Regions from separate parts of the Pseudoalteromonas sp. Z9A6 genome, predicted to be linked through region 2. Evidence: predicted binding sites of a transcription regulator. Region 2 holds the regulator's gene; the other holds the start of a gene.

Region 1 (9,481 bases), on a different contig from region 2:
CCAGATAACCAAGGTCGCTACCCGCTCAACTTTTAATGTTTTAATATAAAGAGTTTTAATGCAAATACCCCAATTTACTGAGTTGCACGCAAAGCAGCTCAGCTCATTTTTAAATACCCAATCTCAAGCAATGACCCTTGTACAAAGCCAAGGCTATTTATTTGGTGTAATTTGTTCGCCCAACCCATTAGATGTACATGAGTGGCTTGAGCAGATATTGCCAAACACAGCTGATGATTTAGATGAAGAAATGCTTTTTTTGTTTATGGCGCTTTATCACAAAATTAGTGAGCAGGTGTTCGAAACTGGATATAAATTACCAGACACATTTGATGCGGAATTTTGTAAGTCGTGGAGTAAAGGCTTCTTAGTTGCAACGAAAGCTTATGCAGAACCTTTGTTAAATGCACCGCAATTAGACGTTGATTTTAAACAAGCACTAGAAAGTGCGTTAAGCACACTAAGCTTTTTTGCACTCGACCAGCTAGCAATAGCTCAGATTGCCAAACAAAATAACATGACAATAGAAGCTTTGTGTCAGTATCAGTATGAATCTATGGGTGACTTTGCATTAGGGTTTGCTGAACTAATTGAAGTGGTCGCAATTAATAGCGGCTTGATAACCGACGAGAGTTGGGAAGAGTAATTATTAATACTAGGCGCTTAGTTTAATCTAAGTGCCTAGCTCTAATATAATATCCGTACAGCCTTGTTTGCACTTTACTATGCCTTTACCAGGCTCGCTGGTGGCTAAATCAAGTGTTAAAACCCCATTACACTTCTCACACTCTAATGTTTTGCCTTGCGCTAATTGCTTGAGCATATTGCGCTGCTTATGAAATGAGTCGCTTGCTTTTTTATTTAATCCTGAAAAATCCACTACTTTGCTCGCTTTTGTTCTAATGCTTCAGTCACTATTTTACATACCGTATTTAAACGGTCGTCATAAAAATAAAGGTTTAAGTCACGCTCACGACAATAGCGTAGGTGAAATAACTGAACAGAGTCATCTGTTGTAAACGTTTTTTCTACATACTCACCTTCAGATTCAGATAGTTTAAGTTGACTGCTGATCCTATTTTTAGCCATATTTGCAGCTGGGCTTCTATTGACCTTGCTTGCATCACTTAAAAAGCCGATGCCTTCACCTAGTAACCTTTCGCGAGGTTCTTTTATAAGTGGGTGATCGATTGTAAAAAAGGCAAGGATCACAACTACCAAAATAATAAATTTTTTCATGGATACGTAAACCTTGATCTAAGTAGGGTTGAATTACCATGCAGTGTAATAAACTGCATTTTAAAAGCAAGTAACTGGGATGAATAAATTATTAGTAATCTATACCAGTAATTTTAACCAACATTGTTATAATGGTTAACAGCAGTCAGATATTTCTGAAATATCTGAAAGTATTCGAGAAGGCAATTTATTAAAGTAAATATGCCTAGCAAGTAACTTGCTAGCTTTAAGTATAGAGTGCTTGAGTATTGCTGGATTTTTATTTCCAAGCGGCGTTGAGGAACTTCGATGGACAAGCAAATTAAAGTAAAGAATATCCCTGTAGAGGTGAAAATCCAAAAACCGGATTTAAGCCGTCAAGATGATAGGTTCAATCCCCGAAATCGTATTTATGTGCGTGCTGTAAAAGGCCTACATCAATTACTTAGACAGCGCATTGGCTTCTTAGGCCTGCTTGCGTTTATGTTACTACCTTGGATTAATTTTAATGGCCAGCAAGCTGTGCTGTTTGATCTAATTGGTCAAAAATACAATATTTTTGGTTTAACGCTATGGCCTCAAGATTTTACTATATTAGCGTTTATCTTTATGTTGGCAGCATTTGCGTTGTTTTTAGTGACTACCTTCTATGGACGGGTGTGGTGTGGCTACACATGTCCGCAAACTGTTTGGACTTTTATTTTTATTTGGTTCGAAGAAAAGCTTGAAGGCACGGCTAATCAACGTAAAAAACTCGATCAACGACCCATGAATTTTGATAAGTTTTGGCGTAAGACGGCAAAGCATACTAGTTGGGTATTGTTTTCGTTGTATACCGCAATTTCTTTTGTTGGTTATTTTACGCCAATAAGGGAGTTACTCCCTGACTTTGTAACGTTTGATATAGGCGGTTATGCACTAGTCAGCATTATTTTCTTTGCTGCGTGTACCTATGGTAATGCCGGTTGGATGCGAGAAATTATGTGTTTACACATTTGCCCTTACTCTCGTTTTCAATCAGCTATGTTTGATAAAGACACATACACAGTAACGTACGACGAAAGCCGAGGTGAAAGCCGTGGTCCTCGTTCACGTAAAGTAGACCATAAAGATTTAGAGTTAGGCGACTGTATAGACTGTAACTTGTGCGTTCAAGTGTGCCCAACAGGTATTGATATTAGAAATGGGCTACAAGCTGAGTGTATCAACTGTGGTGCATGTATTGATGCGTGTGATGGCGTAATGGATAAAATGGAATATCCGCGTGGGCTTATTTCATATACGACTGAGCGAAATCTCGAAACCCCAGAAAATAAAACGAATCCACTGCGAGCTAAAATTATTGGTTACACGGTCATACTTGTTGTGCTTACGGGAGCGCTTGTCGCTAATATAGCACTGCGTAAAACAATGGACTTTGATATTATTCGTGACCGAAACCAATTATATCGTGTCGATTTTGATGGTTTAGTAGAGAACACCTATACATTAAAGGTAATTAATAAAGCGCAGTACGAGCAAACCTTTAATATTAAAGTACAAGGGTTAGATAACTTTAAGTATATTGGTAAGCAGTCATTTACTGTGCAGGCAGGGGAATCTCATAACGTACCATTGTCACTTGTAATGGACCCTTATGATTTGAAGGCGCCGATGACTGAGTTTAACTTTGTGCTTTCACCGGTAGATGAGCCGGATGAGACAATATCGCAGTCGAGTAACTTTTTTAAAGCGCGATAATCGCAACTTACCTTAATTAGCTAAGTTGATATAGCAATTAACAAAAGCGGGTATATAACCCGCTTTTATTTTATATAAGAAGAGTATGAGTAAATTTAGTTTTATTGACTTAACACCTGATCTAATACTCGATGCAATAGAAAGCGTAGGTGTGTACGCCGAATCTGGTTTATTAGCGCTCAATAGCTATGAAAACAGAGTGTACCAATTTAAAGCGGATGATGGCCTGCGTTACGTAGTGAAGTTTTATCGCCCAGAGCGCTGGAGTAAAGAGCAAATTCAAGAAGAGCATGACTTTGCATTTGAACTAGCGGATGCAGAAGTACCCGTTGTTGCCCCTATTTTATATAATGGACAAAGCTTATTTGAACACGAAGGGTATTTGTTTGTGTTGTTTCCAAGTGTAGGCGGGCGTTTATTTGAGGTTGATAATTTAGATCAGCTTGATGTAATGGGGCGATTGATTGGCCGTATGCACCAAGTAGCTAAAACAAAACCTTTTACTTACAGGCCAACAGTTACCTGCGAGGAGTATTTGCATACAGCCAAAGTTCATCTTCAAAAAAGTAACTTAGTGCCCATGGGAATAAATACTGCTTTTTATACTATTTTAGATTTAGTGATAGAGCAGGCGCAAAAACAGTATAAAGATGTGCAAAGTATTCGCTTACATGGTGACTGCCACGTTGGTAATATTTTATGGGCAGGTGATGCGCTAATGTTTGTTGATTTAGATGACAGCCGCCAAGGTCCTGCAATCCAAGATTTATGGATGATGCTCAGTGGCGATAGAGCGACGCAACTGTTACAGTTAGACACCCTTGTAAATGCGTATGAAGAGTTTTGTGATTTTGATCACTCTCAACTCAAATTAATTGAACCGCTGCGAGCAATGCGTATTATTCATTATATGGGATGGGTAGCTAAACGATGGAGTGATCCTGCTTTTGTGCGGAACTTTACATGGTTTGCTGATGACAAATACTGGGAGCAACAAATTTTAGCACTGAAAGAGCAACTTGCAGCATTGCAAGAAGCACCGTTAAAGTTATTGCCGTAATATTTTATTTAAAGACAAGTACAACGAGATACAAATGCTTAAAAAATTAAAACTGAGTTTATTGCTTTTATGTTTACCATTTGCAGCACTTGCTGCACAGTTTGAAGTTGATAATCAATACACTGTTATAGATGTAGACAAAAGCAAGTCACCGCAAGTAACTGAGTTTTTCTCATTTTACTGTCCACATTGCTTTAAGTTTGAAGCAGTAGCAAAAGCAATTGAAAAAGGCTTGCCAGAAGGCGCTGAGTTTATTAAAAACCACGTTAACTTTTTAGGTGGCGTGTCACCACAAGCACAAAGTAATTTAAGCTTTGCTTACTTAATTGGTAAGCAGCATGGTCAGGCGCAAAGTATTAGCGATCAAATTTTTAAAAGTATCCATGTTCAACGTGCACCATTAACTGAAATGAAAGACGTTAAAAAATTACTTGAAGTAAATGGTATTGATAGCGCAACATTTGATCAAGAGATTGCAAGCATGCCTGTTATTTCAGCTGAGCAAGCAATGCAAAACAAACAGAATAAATATTCAAAATTAGGCGCACTTACAGGTGTACCTACTTTTATTGTTAACGATAAATATAAAATAAACCTCAACACCATCAAAAATCAAAAAGAACTTGATGAGTTAGTAGCGTTTTTATTAGCACTATAAATTTCGGAGTATAATAATGATTAAATTAGTTAAAGCAGGTTTGCTTGCAATATTACTTCCTATGGCAGCAACAAGCTTTGCAGCAACGTATGAAGAAGGCGTGCATTACGACGTAGTTTCTGAGCGTGCAACTAAAAAGCCAGAGGTTAAAGAGTTCTTCTCATTTTACTGCCCTGCATGTAATAACATGGAAGCACTAATTGGTGAGTTTAAGCCTAAGCTTGATAAAAACGTTAAATTTAAAAAGAGCCATGTTGATTTTGTAGGTGTACGTGACCCAGAAAACCAACAGATGATGAGCCAAGCATTGGCGACAGCTGAAGTGCTTCCACAAAAAGATCAGATTATTTCTGCAATCTTTAATCATATCCATACAAAGCGCGCTAAATTTAATGAGCTTGCAGATGTAAAAGATATATTTGTAGCGCAGGGCGTTGATGGTGATAAGTTTGATAAGCTGTTTAAAAGCTTCTCGGTACGTACGCTGAGCTCTAAAATGAAACGCGATCAAGACTACTTTAAAGAAAAAGGCGCACTACGTGGCGTACCTACCTTTATTGTAAATGGTAAGTACAAATTAAACCTAGGTCGTGAGTCGGGTATTACTAAACCTGAAGACATTAGCAAATTAATAAATTACTTAGCTAACAAGTAACTTTAGCTAAAACAAAAAAAGCTCCTTAAGGAGCTTTTTTTATGGGTAACGTTTACTGAGCGTATTTATTTGCGCTGTAAGAAAACGCCCGACTCAATGTGATGCGTATAAGGGAACTGATCAAATATAGCAAAGCGCTTAACGTTATGCGTACGTGTTAAGTGATCAAGGTCACGCTCAAGGGTTTCAGGATTACACGATATATAAATTATGCTTTCGTAGTTAGCCACTAAGTCACACGTTAATTCATCCATGCCCGCGCGCGGTGGATCAACTAATATGGTTTGGCAGTCATAGCTTTTAAGGTCAATACCGTCTAAACGAGAGAAAGTACGCTCGCCATTCATTGCTTGGGTAAACTCTTCACTCGACATACGAATAATATCTAAGTTCTCTACATTATTTTTAGCAATGTTGTACTGAGCAGAGTGAACAGATGATTTTGATATTTCCGTCGCTAATACTTTATTAAAAGAACCCGCTAATGCAATTGAAAAGTTACCGTTACCGCAATACAGTTCTAGTAAATCATTTTTAAGTGGTTTACATAAATCTTGTGCCCACTCCAGCATATTAATATTTACTTTTGCATTAGGCTGAGTAAAGCTATTTTCTACTTGTTGATATATAAGCTCTTGGCCATTAACTGTTAAATGTTCAGTTACAAAGTCATCACCAAGTACTTCTTTTTGTTTGCGTGCACGGCCAATAAAATCAATTTTGTATTTACTGCTAAGCTTTTCTTTAAGTGCTTTAATTTCACTTAACCATTCATCATCCAGTGGTTTGTGATAAAGCAAGCTTACTAAAATTTCACCGCTTAGCGTTGATAGGTAATCGATTTGAAATAACTTACGGCGTAATATTTCACAAGGCTTAAGATTTTCAATCATCACCTGCATTATTTCACTTACTAGAGGCGCTGCTGGGTCAAATGTATCAACACGGATTTTTTCTTTTGTTTGTTGATCAAACATAATGTGAAACAGATCGTCACCGTCGTGCCATACTCTAAATTCAGCACGTTGGCGGTAGTTAGTTGGCTCTGAGCTAAATACTTCTAGTTGCTCCACACCAAAACGTTGAAACTGTGCACTAATACGCTGCTCTTTTTCACTTAACTGCGCTTGGTACTGTGTGGTATCTATTTTAATAACTGCCATTAACGCTACTACCTTATCTAAGATCTGTTTATCGGCGCTATTGTAGGGAGCGCTGCGTATTTGTCTAGTTTTGGCTAGCATTTATGCTGTTTTATTGAACATTGTACTTTAGTTTTTGTTGTTATAGCCGATAATAAACTACGCACGCTTAGGAGACGAATCATGAAAATAGGTAATTATGGCTTTACGCCAAACAACAACATCAATAAATTCAATAATAAAGCTGATATACAGCAACCTACAATTACGTCTCCTCAAGATAGCTATCAACAACGAGGCCGAGAGTTGGCTGCAAAGGTGCTTGGCGATAAAATGGCTGAGCAGCTTGGATTACCTATCGCAGAAAAAAAAGCAGATAAACCACTATTTGATTTTGATGAAATAGTAAAAAACGTACTCGATTTTGTAAGTAGTGCTGTAAATAAAGCAAAAGCTAACGGCGCTGATGACGAAAAGCTCAAAGATATGCTAGGCGATGCGCGCAAAGGAGTCCAAATAGGGATTGATGACGCTGTTGATGAATTCAAAGGTACTGGCGTATTTAATGATGACATGGAAGAGGGCATTAATAAGTCCAAAGAGGGAATTTACAATGGACTGGATAAGTTTGAAGAGTCGTTATTTAACCCACAACCTGCCAGCGTAAATATAAGCCAGGCTCAATATGTCAGTATGACTAGCAATGCAGAGTATAAATTCACTACCGCAGAAGGCGATGAGGTAAGTATTAGCTTTGCTGATGCATTTGAATCTCAATCGGCAAGTGGCTATCAGCAAAACAGTAATAGTGAGTCGTTTGCAAGCTCATCATCGCAATCTCGACAGGTATCATTTTCGATGTCGGTAAATGGTGACTTAAACGAGCAAGAGCAAGAAGCTATTAATGCGATGATGGAAGACTTACAAGATTTAAGTAAAACCTTTTTTGGTGGTGATTTAGATGAAGCATTTGAACAAGCGCAAGAGCTGAGTTTAGACAGCGATCAGCTGGTGGCTTTTTCTATGGATTTACGCCAAACAAAAACAATAGCAACAGTTAAAAGCTATGAAGAATATAAACCAGCACCAGAAAAACAAGTAGCAGAGGGGTTAGCCCCTTTTAATGACGACCTTAAAAATGCTTTTGAAAAAGCGGGTGAGCTTGGATTACAAAATCAGCTAGCTGGCATTCTCCAATGGTTAAATCAAGATCAGGAACAAATAGATAAGTTAGTAGATTATACAAAGTCTATGTTCGAAAACCTTAATCAGTTAAATTCAGCAGCCGACAGGCTTACTGATTTAGAAGCCACGCAAAGTTAAACTACTTTCTTTTATAAAAACCTCATGGCAAACTGCCGATCTTAAAGTAAAGTAGGAACGGTAGTTTGTCAGCGCATATAATGGTCTTTGATTCAGGTATTGGTGGAACTACTGTACTTGAACATATCAAGCAAAGTATCCCCAATGCTCAGTACAGCTATTTTATGGATAATGCATTACTACCTTATGGTGCTCAGTCCCAACAAACTATAATTAACCGATTATGTTCACTTATTCATTTCATCAAAGCCAACACGCTTAACGTCGATTTAATTGTAATAGCGTGTAACACCGCTTCTACATCTGCACTCAGCGCTGTTCGCCAAATTACGGATATTCCTATTGTAGGTGTTGTGCCAGCAATAAAGCCTGCGGCAGAATTAACACGCTCAAATCATATTGGCTTGTTAGCCACACCGGCAACGGTCGCCAGTTCATACACAAAAACATTAATTGCTGAACATGCACGTAATGTAATCGTTAACCTTTATAGCAGTGTTGAATTAGTAACGTTAGCTGAGGAATGCTTTTTTACAGGCTCTTTCGATACAAATAAATTGTATCAAGTACTTGATGAACTACATATAGATAAAACTATAGATGTACTTGTACTAGGGTGTACGCACTTTCCGATATTAGCAGGGCCGATTAGTCAGTACTTTGAAGGGAATGTAAAATTACTTGATTCAGGTGTAGCGATAGCAAATAGAGTCAACTACCTACTTAACCAACTTAACTTATGTGTGGATAAACAAACAGACATAAAAAAGCCGCTGCAATATTATGCAACGGCTGATGTGTTTAGCAATAAGCTAGCGGTAAAGCTAGTTACACTGACTGATCCGTCTCAGTACGTAGAGCATTAGAATCATCTTCTTGTTTTTGTTTTGCTTCACGTACCTTTAAAGTACGTTGTTGGAACTCGCTATCGTTCAAGTTATCAATTGCATTGTCTGCATCAGCTTGCGCCATTTCAACAAAACCAAATCCACGACGTTTGCCAGTATTCTTATCCTTTAATAAACGAACATTGAATACTTTGCCTTGTTCTTCAAATAATGCACGAACCACACCTTCGTTTGCACGATAAGGAAGGTTACCAACATAAAGCGTTTTTGTTTTAACTTCAGCTTCTTCAGTCACATCAGATGATATTGCAGCAATAGCAATCGCACCTATTAATAAACCAGCACCAAATAGTAATGCAGGGTTTAAAGCTAAGCCGCCTAAAGCAAACTCAACAACAACAAAACCAACTACAGCAAGAATAACAGAGAAGATAAAAGATTTTTGATCGGGTAATTTCATTTTAGATCTACCAATAAACAGGAAATAAACATTAATTTAACATTGTGAACTTGCTATCTTAACGCCTAAATCAAACATAGCAATGATATTTGTATTAAATAATAAATAAGAGCATAAAAAAGCATCATCTTAGACGGGTTTTCATGTGGTTTTACGTGGTTCTGTTCTATTTTTGTTCGAACAGTAAAAAGATCTAAAAAAAGGGTTGATCTGTTTTCGGATCTCCCTATAATGCGACCCCACTGAGACGGGAAACGCCAACGCATAGCGAGGCACGAACTACTCAGAGAGTTAAATAAAACTTCGGTTTTAAATCTTCTAAAAAGAAAGTTTAAAACTAAGTGTTGACTCAAAAAATAAAGGGTGTATTATTCGCA
Region 2 (9,481 bases):
GCTTCGGTGTCAGAAAGTCGACTCGCTTGGTCATGATCGAGTACGCCTTTACTAATTGCAATTTTTTTCAGTTTTTCAGCATCCATACCTGCACCATCATCTTTGATGGTTAGCAAAATATGGTCGCCCTCTTGAGACGCTGATAAAGTAACATTACCTGTTCTAGACTTACCTGCAGCTTCACGGACAGCGGGCATTTCAATACCATGGTCAACTGAGTTTCTAACTAAATGCACAAGTGGATCTGCAAGTGCTTCAACTAAGTTTTTATCTAGATCGGTTTCTTCACCAATAAGCTTTAAATCAATATCTTTATTTAAGCTACGTGCTAAGTCGCGTACAACGCGAGGGAAGCGACCAAATACTTTCTTAATTGGTTGCATTCGCGTTTGCATAACCGCACCTTGAATATCCGCAGTCACTACATCTAAGTTAGAGATTGCTTTACCCATCGCTTCACTGTCTGAGTTAGTCGCTAAACTAACCAAACGATTTCGTACAAGAACTAACTCACCAACCATATTCATAATTTGATCGAGTCGTTTTGTATCTACGCGAACGGTGGTTTCTGCAGCTGGTGGCGCTGATTTTTTTGGAGCTGCTGCTGGTGGTGCTTTAGCTGCTGGCTTCTCTGGCGCTTTTTCAACTGGTTTTGGAGTAGGAGCTTTAGCTGGCGCAGCTTTTTTTACTGGTTCACTCACTTGTTTAGCTGGCGGTGAAACAGGTTCAGGTTGTTTTGCAGCTGGCGCACTTTCTATCGATTTAGGAGCAGTACCTTTACCATGAAGTTCATCAAGAAGCGCTTCAAATTCGTCATCACTAATTTCATCATCTGATGAATTAACTGTATTTGCCGCTGGTGTAGCTGGTTCTACAGGTGTTTTATTGGCATCATTTTGTTCAGGTTTGCTAGTAACTTCACCAAAACTGCCAACACCATGTAACTCATCTAATAAGCTGTCAAATTCATCATCAGTAATATCACCATTAAAATCACTACTACTACTTGCTACTGGTTTTTCAACTGCAGGACCTTGTCCTTTACCGTGTAGCTCATCAAGTAAGCTTTCAAATTCGTCTTCAGTGATTTCATCTATTTCAGCATCGCTAACCGAAGGCGCTCCGCTAAATAGTTCATCAAATGCAAACGGATCTTCATCATCAGCTACCGGTGTATCCACCACTTCATTATGAGGTTGTTCAACCTCTGTTTGTGAAGAGGCTTCATTGGCTTCGGCTTCTGTTGGAGGTAGACCTAAGATATGAAGAGTATGAAGTAATTCAGGATCTGCAGGTTCAGGCTTGTCTCTGTTTTGGATAGTCGCAAACATCTCATTAATGGTGTCTAGTGCTTGTAAAATAACATCCATTAACTCTGAGTTGACTGTTCGCACGCCTTGACGTAGTAAATCAAATACGTTTTCAGCACCGTGACAAGCATCAACAAGCTCTGTCATAGCTAAAAAGCCTGCACCACCTTTTACAGTGTGAAAACCTCTAAATATAGCGTTTAGTAACTCGGTATCTTCTGGATTATTTTCCAGCTCAACTAACTGTTCAGATAAAAGCTCTAGGATTTCTCCAGCCTCTACAAGAAAGTCTTGTAAAATATCTTCATCGACTTCAAACATGCAGTTACTCTCCTCTTAGAAGCCCAAACTTGATAAAAGATCATCAACTTCATCTTGATCAGATACAACATCATTACGCGATTCTTTATCAATAATAGGGCCTTCAGGACCTGCTAAAGTTTGTGTGGCAACTGGTTCTTTTATTTTTTGTTGTTCTACTTTATTCGCGGTGCTGTTACTGTCGTCTTGTTCAGCAAACGCAGTTAAAAGATGCAGTAAACTTTCTTCTACTTCCCTAACAAGTTCAATAACACGGCGAATAACTTGACCTGTTAAGTCTTGATAGTCTTGAGCCATTAATACATTTGTCATTAAGTTTTGAAGCTCATCAGTCTTATGATGAGAGTTGTTCATAAACTTATCGATGCTATGGCAAAGTTGCTTAAACTCACCAAGCTCAATCTCGCGGCTCATTAAACGATCCCATGTCGGTTTGATATGAGATATTTCGTCCGCTAACTGTTGGGCTATAGGAAGACTCGCTTCCACTGCATCCATTGTTTTATTAGCCGCATTTTCTGTCATTTCTATAACATAATTAAGCCGCTTTTTAGCATCTGGAATCGCATCTGTCGTTATATCAGTTAAGCGAGTATCAAGCTCAAAACTTTTAAGAGCTTCGTGCAGTTGACGAGTCAACTTTCCAACTTCAGCAAATAATTCAGATTGCTCTTTAGAAGCAGCCTCTAAAATCAACTGATTTGCTTTGTCTTGCTCATCATTTTCTAAAAAAACAACGAGCTGACGAGCTTGTTCTAACGTTATTTGAGGCGCAGCTGGTGCTGGCATAAGCCTCTCCCCCATCATTAGCCTAAGCGTTCAAATACTTTTTCTAATTTAGTTTTTAATGTTCCAGCCGTAAATGGCTTAACAATATAACCATTCACGCCAGCTTGCGCCGCAGCTATTATTTGTTCTTTTTTAGCTTCTGCCGTTACCATTAATACAGGGATATGTTTTAACTTCTCGTCTGCACGTATTGCTCTTAAAAGATCAATACCCTGCATTCCAGGCATATTCCAATCCGTAACTACAAAATCAAACACTTGATTTTGCAACATAGGCAAAGCTGTAGACCCATCATCAGCTTCTTGAACGTTAGTGAAACCTAAGTCACGTAACAGGTTTTTTATAATGCGTCTCATCGTTGAAAAATCATCAACTACAAGAATTTTCATGTTTTTATCCAAAACATCCCCCAGTGAGGTATTAACCTTTGTTTACTTACTACTAATTTATCCAGTCATTGATTTTAGCTTTAAGCTTAATCATCGCCTGACCATGTATCTGACTTACACGCGATTCACTTACATCGAGTATATGTCCTATTTCTTTTAAATTCATTTCATCGTTGTAGTACAAAGAAAGCACCATTGCATCACGCTCTGGTAATGACTTAATTGCACTTAGCAAAGACTCATTAAACCTATCATTTTTAACATTATTAAAAGGTTTATCTTGTGCTAAATCTTGGCCTACAGGAGTAATAACATCCTCATCTACACCAAGGTCTTCAATGCCTAATATTTTACTCGTATTCGCATCATTTAAAATATGATGGTACTCATTGAGCGAAATTTCAAGTTTTTCAGCAACTTCTATGTCCGTTGGTTCGCGGTTCAGACTACTTTCGAGCTCAGTAATTGCTTCTGCAACTTGCCTGTTTTTACGGTGAACTGAACGAGGAGCCCAATCACCACGGCGCATTTCATCAAGCATAGCACCGCGAATACGAATACCTGCAAAAGTTTCAAAGCTTGCGCCTTTTGTTGCATCAAAGTTTTTCGAAGCTTCTATTAAGCCTATCATTCCTGATTGAATTAAATCATCAAGTTGAACGCTAGGTGGTAATCGAGCAATTAGATGACATGCCACTTTTTTAACAAGTGATGCATGCTTCTCAACAATCACATTTAAATTTTGTGTTGATTGATATCCCATAGCTCTATTCACCAGTGTTGTCATAATTAACCGTTTACTAGTTTCTCAATGAAAAACTCTAAATGCCCAGATGGTTGGTTGGGTATTGGCCATTTAACTGCTTTTGTTGCCAGCGTTTTAAACGCAAGAGCGGCTGGCGAATTTGGAAAGAGCTCTACTATTACTTTTTGACGACGCGTTGCTTTGCGCATATTTTCGTCATAAGGAACCGTTGCTACTAGCTCCATTGACACATCTAAAAAGCGATCGGTAACTTTAGATAGTTTTGCAAACAATTCAGTACCTTCACGCATACTGCGGACCATATTTGCAACAATTTTGAACTTATAAACACCATGCTCGCGGCTTAATACTTTAATAAGTGCGTAAGCATCGGTTATTGATGTTGGTTCATCGCACACTACAACCATTACATCTTGTGCTGCTCGTGAGAAGCTTAGCACCATGTCTGAAATACCAGCGGCTGTATCTACAATTAAAATATCGAATTCGGTATTCAATTCGCTAAACGCACGAATTAGTCCAGCATGCTCCGATGGTGATAACTCAACCATACTTTGCGAACCCGATGTAGCGGGTACAATTTTAATACCAGCAGGACCTTCAACTAAAATTTCGTCAAGCTCACATTCACCAGACAAAACGTGTGACAAATTACGCTCTACACGTAAACCAAGCATCACATCACAATTTGCCAAACCTAAGTCAGCATCCAGTACTAGTACTCTATTACCTTGCTGCCCTAGTGCTATAGCAGTATTTAGAGAAACATTTGTTTTCCCCACCCCACCTTTACCACCGGTTACAGCGATAACTTTAACGCCGTTGTTATTGTTTTGACTCATTTTGCGCAGGCCGCTTGCTTGATCTAATACTGTGTTAATCATACATCCCTACTGTACTTGGCGCCACTGCTTGATGCCTTGAATGTTGTGCTTTTGTTCTTTTTAAATATAATTGCTCAGCCTTTTTCACTAGTTTTTCAGCATTTGCAACACGAATATCTTCTGGTACTCGTTGTCCATTAGTAAGATACCCTATTGGAAGGCGATTTTGAATCGCAATACTAATAATCTCACCCAAACTTAATGATTCATCCAACTTGGTAAAAATACAACCACTTAACTGTACTTTTTTAAAGTGGCGTACAGTTTCTTGTAGTACATTAATTTGCGCTGTGGCACTGAGTACTAGGTAGTTTCGAATATCCACACGCTGGTTGCGCATTAACGTATTTAACTGCTCAGTTAAGCGTAAATCTCGCTGGCTCATACCTGCCGTATCAATTAACACTAGACGTTTATTTCGTAAATGATATAAAACTTCAGCTAACTCATTAGCATCTTTAACTTGTTTTACACCACAACCAATAATACGACCGTAAGTTGCAAGCTGCTCATAAGCACCAATTCTGTACGTATCAGTGGTTATTAAGGCAACTTTATCGGCGCCATACTTTTGTGCACCTAGAGCTGCAAGCTTAGCAACTGTCGTGGTTTTGCCCACACCTGTTGGACCCACTAACGCATATACACCACCTTGGCGAAGTATTTCGTTATTGGTTGTTTGCATTTGATCTTCAACCATTGTTAGCAATGCTTTCCAGCCTTGTTGACGAGACACATCATCAGGTACAAAACATGCCATTTGCTGTGCTACTTCTTTATCGATACCCATACCGACTAAACGGTCAACCATACAAGCGCGTGTTGGATCGCGACGCGCCATATCTTGCTGCATCAAGCCTGATACTTGGTGCTCAAGTAATTGACGAATTGCGTTCATTTCTTCACGCATTGTTGTCATTTCTTCGCTTTCATTATTAGGTGCTTGTTGGCGAGTGGTTACTGGGCTATCTAAATCATCAAAGTCGCGGTCTAAATCATCAAAACCTAAGCTATCCGCTTGAGTTTGTGGACGAACTGGCGCAGAAGCTTCAGGAGCAAACATATTTTTAGTACGCTGCCCCATATTAGGTTCTTGATAGTTATCAGTAGTATCAATACCCGATTGTGAAAACATAGAAGCAAGTTCAGGGGAGCGAGGACGCGGTGATTGTCGCTCTAGTAATGCTTGTAAGCTGTCAGCAACCTTTGCTTGTGGCTCAGGCTTAGCACGCTGTGGCTCTGGTCTTACAAAGTTATGCATGCTTTGCTGTGGCGCTTGAGCACGAGGCTCAGCATTACGTTGTGGTTGCGCTGCTACTTTAGGGGCTGCTTTGTCATAATCAACTGCCGCTACAATTTCTACACCGTTAGCCAGCTTCTTATTTGACATAATAACCGCATCAACACCTAACTCATCTTTAACTTCTTTAAGTGCTGTGCGCATATCTTTAGCAAAAAAACGTTTAATTTTCATGATTCAACCCCTGTTAAAATCTTATTGTTGGCCTACCGAGCTTACAATTTTGATCTGTCTTTCGTCTGGTACCTCTTGATAAGACATCACTCTCAATCCTGGAATGGTGTACTTAACAAAACGAGATAACACAGTGCGTAACATTCCTGACGTTAGCAATATAGAAGGTTCGCCGGCCATTTCTTGATTTTGATGCGCTTGTGTCAATGACACTTGAAGTCGCTCTGCAAGTCCTGGCTCAATACCGGCACCTTCATCGCCTGCATTTTGTAATGACTGATGCAACATCTGTTCCAACTCAGGCGCCAAGGTTATGACAGGGATTTCTGATGACATTCCCACCGCATCTTGAACAATTAATCTACGCAGTGAAATACGCACTGCAGCCGTTAATACATCAGGGTCTTGACTACGTGGGCCATACTCAACAAGGGTTTGAACAATTGAGCGCATATCGCGAATAGCCACGCCTTCATTTAATAAATTTTGTAGTACTTTTACAATAACAGTTAATGGCAATACATCAGGTACTAGTCCTTCCACTAAGCGAGGATGGCTTTTAGCAAGCATATCAAGTAGGTTTTGAACTTCTTCATGCCCTAGTAATAACGCTGCACTGTTAGTTAATAACTGGCTAATATGAGTGGCAACTACCGTGGCTGAATCTACAACGGTATAACCTAGTGATTGTGCTTCATCTTTTTGATCTGGTTTTATCCATACTGCATCAAGGCCAAACGCAGGATCTTTTGTTTCAACCCCTTTAATTGGACCAAATACTTGTCCTGGGTTAATCGCTAGTTCGTCGCCATGCTTAAGCTCGCTTTCACCGGTTGAAACCCCCATTAGTGTTATTCTGTAAGCGTTAGGGTCAAGCTCTAAGTTGTCGCGTATATGTACCGGCGGCACTAAAAAACCAAGCTCTTGAGAAAGCTTTTTACGCACCCCCTTAATACGATTAAGTAGCTCACCACCTTGTGATTGGTCCACTAACGGAATTAATCTATAACCGACTTCTAAGCCAATTACATCAACCTGCTGAACGTCATCCCAGCCTAGTTCTTTTTGTTCTTGTTTATTAGCAACACCCGTTGCAACGCTTCCGCCATTAGCGGCCTCTTCAGCTTCTGTCGCAGCAGCTTTTAATTTACTTTGCTGTGTGTAGTAAGCTAAGTAACCGAGTAACGCACCTAAACTTAAAAAAGCAATATGCGGCATACCAGGCACTAAGCCCATGATGATCAAAATACCAGATGCAATAAAGAGTGACTTTTCGTTGCCTAGTTGTTTCTTAAATTGGTCCCCCATATTGAGCGACTCATTTTGGCGTGTTACAACAATCGCGGTACCAATTGAAAGCAGTAAAGAAGGGAGTTGAGCAACTAAGCCATCGCCAATGGTAAGTAATGTATATACTTCCATTGCATTGCCAAAACTCAAATTGTGCTGGATCATACCGACAAATAAACCACCAACAATATTGATGATTAGTATAACAATACCTGCAATCGCATCACCTTTTACAAATTTACTCGCACCATCCATTGAGCCGTAAAAATCAGCTTCGCGAGTTACTTCCTCGCGGCGGTCACGCGCTTGTTCTGCGCTGATAAAGCCTGCGTTCAAATCAGCGTCAATGGCCATTTGTTTACCCGGCATTGCATCAAGGGTGAAACGCGCAGATACCTCAGAAATACGACCAGCACCTTTAGTAATTACTACAAAGTTAATAATGATCAGGATTAAAAATACAACCAAACCAACAGCGTAGTTACCACCAATAACAACTGAGCCAAACGCTTCAATTACTTTACCGGCAGAGTCACCACCATTATGGCCTTCAAGTAATACAACTCGAGTACTGGCAACGTTAAGTGCTAAGCGCATAATTGTAGCGATTAGTAATACAGAGGGAAAAATACCAAATTCAACTGGCTTCATCGTGTAAACAGTTACAAGTAAAACCACTAATGCTAGAGCAATATTAAACGAGAAAAGGATATCGAGTAAAAATGGCGGTAGTGGTAAAATCACCATTCCCAAGGCAGCAAGCACAAGCAAAGGTGTACCTACCCCTTTGGCATAGTCTTTTTTATCTCTGTTAAGTTGTTGTAATACCGCTTTAAAACTCATAATTCTACAATTTCAAAAAATTGACACTACGTAGAATTTGCAATAACTATTCCAAGTTACTCAGTTAACGGTTTAATACTTGTAGGCATCGGGGATTGGCAGCTTTTTATTGAGCTTAGTTGGACGTTTACCGCGCCCTTTATTAAAGCGCTTAAGCTGAAATACATACGCTAAAACTTGCGCTACTGCGGTAAATAGCTGATCGGGTATTTGCTCCCCTACTTCAGCCGTATGATAAAGCGCTCGGGTCAACATGGGGGATTCTAATATAGGTACTTCATTCCCTATTGCTACTTTTCGAATTTGCATCGCCATTTCATCAATGCCTTTAGCAAGCACTATAGGAGCACCTGCGCGCTCCGTGTCGTATTTTAATGCTACAGAGTAGTGAGTTGGGTTGGTAACAATAACATCAGCGTCAGGAACATCTTGCATCATGCGGTTTTGCGACATTTGCCTTTGTGTTTGCCTAATGCGCGCTTTTATTTGTGGGTCACCTTCAGAGTTTTTATACTCATCTTTAATTTCTTGCATTGTCATTTTAAGTTGTTTGTTATGGTTGTAACTTTGAAATGGTGCATCAATGGCGGCAATAACAATTAAAGTGCACGAAAGGCCTAAAAACATCCACCCTAAAATCTCTAAGGCATGAATAATATTACCCGGCGCACTTTCTAAACTTAAATGCAGTATTTCATCAAAATAAGTATTAATTAAAAACACTGCAAAACTTGCTACTAAACCAAATTTTAAAAGTGACTTTACAAGCTCAATAGCCGCTTGTGGGCCAAACATCCGCTTAAAGCCTTTCATTGGCGACATTTTACTTGCTTTAGGTGCAGCAGCTTCCCAGCTAAAGTTAAAACCACCGAGTAACGTATTACCAATAAATGCAGCCAAAACGATAATTAACACAAACATAGCCATAGGAAACATCAACGCGTCTGCAACCTCTCCCCACACGGCAAACATTTTAGTGGTATCAAAGGCTTCGTTGCGGTTTAAGCTAAGGGTTCGGCCCATTACATTGTATAAACCTTTACCAATTTCAGGACCATACATCAAAAGCGATATAGCCGAAAAAATAAGTACAAACATGGTACCTAACTCTTTTGAGCGTGCTATTTGGCCTTTCTTTTTAGATTCTTCAAGCTTTTTGGATGTCGGTTCTTCTGTTTTTTCTTGTCCTGAGTCTTCAGACATGACTTTCTCCTAAGGTGAGCAACCAACTAAAGTACACATTAGCTCAACCATTTTTAACCATTGAAACTCAAACTGAGTAACAAAGTTACCTAGTGTCGCCCAAATAATAATAAGTCCCGCTACTAAGGTAAACGGAAAACCAATAGAGAAAATATTTAATTGCGGCGCTGCACGCGTCATAATCCCAAACGACATATTAATAACGAGCATTG

What was found. Region 2 encodes FliA, which starts transcription of late flagellar genes. Its sites were predicted from a motif close to CTAAAGNTNNNNNNNNNNNNGCCGATA; they were not measured.
Region 1: a site for FliA is predicted at 6,601-6,627, ahead of GQR53_RS16645 (DUF5610 domain-containing protein). Genes of this name have one in related genera too.

What each region holds. Positions count from the first base shown of each region.
Region 1 is NZ_WTKZ01000056.1:173-9,653, reverse strand. It holds gene GQR53_RS16690 (type II secretion system protein N) at 1-36, shown strand, start outside; gene GQR53_RS16685 (UPF0149 family protein) at 59-646, shown strand; gene GQR53_RS16680 (hypothetical protein) at 674-880, opposite strand; gene GQR53_RS21205 (hypothetical protein) at 880-1,239, opposite strand; gene ccoG (cytochrome c oxidase accessory protein CcoG) at 1,528-2,958, shown strand; gene GQR53_RS16665 (serine/threonine protein kinase) at 3,044-4,018, shown strand; gene GQR53_RS16660 (thiol:disulfide interchange protein DsbA/DsbL) at 4,053-4,676, shown strand; gene GQR53_RS16655 (thiol:disulfide interchange protein DsbA/DsbL) at 4,693-5,331, shown strand; gene trmA (tRNA (uridine(54)-C5)-methyltransferase TrmA) at 5,397-6,494, opposite strand; gene GQR53_RS16645 (DUF5610 domain-containing protein) at 6,657-7,796, shown strand; gene murI (glutamate racemase) at 7,862-8,662, shown strand; gene GQR53_RS16635 (RNA-binding protein) at 8,625-9,104, opposite strand.
Region 2 is NZ_WTKZ01000003.1:73,400-82,880, forward strand. It holds gene GQR53_RS01890 (chemotaxis protein CheA) at 1-1,631, opposite strand, end outside; gene GQR53_RS01895 (protein phosphatase CheZ) at 1,647-2,420, opposite strand; gene cheY (chemotaxis response regulator CheY) at 2,438-2,821, opposite strand; gene GQR53_RS01905 (RNA polymerase sigma factor FliA) at 2,862-3,572, opposite strand; gene GQR53_RS01910 (MinD/ParA family protein) at 3,599-4,459, opposite strand; gene flhF (flagellar biosynthesis protein FlhF) at 4,452-5,933, opposite strand; gene flhA (flagellar biosynthesis protein FlhA) at 5,955-8,066, opposite strand; gene flhB (flagellar biosynthesis protein FlhB) at 8,139-9,269, opposite strand; gene fliR (flagellar biosynthetic protein FliR) at 9,279-9,481, opposite strand, start outside.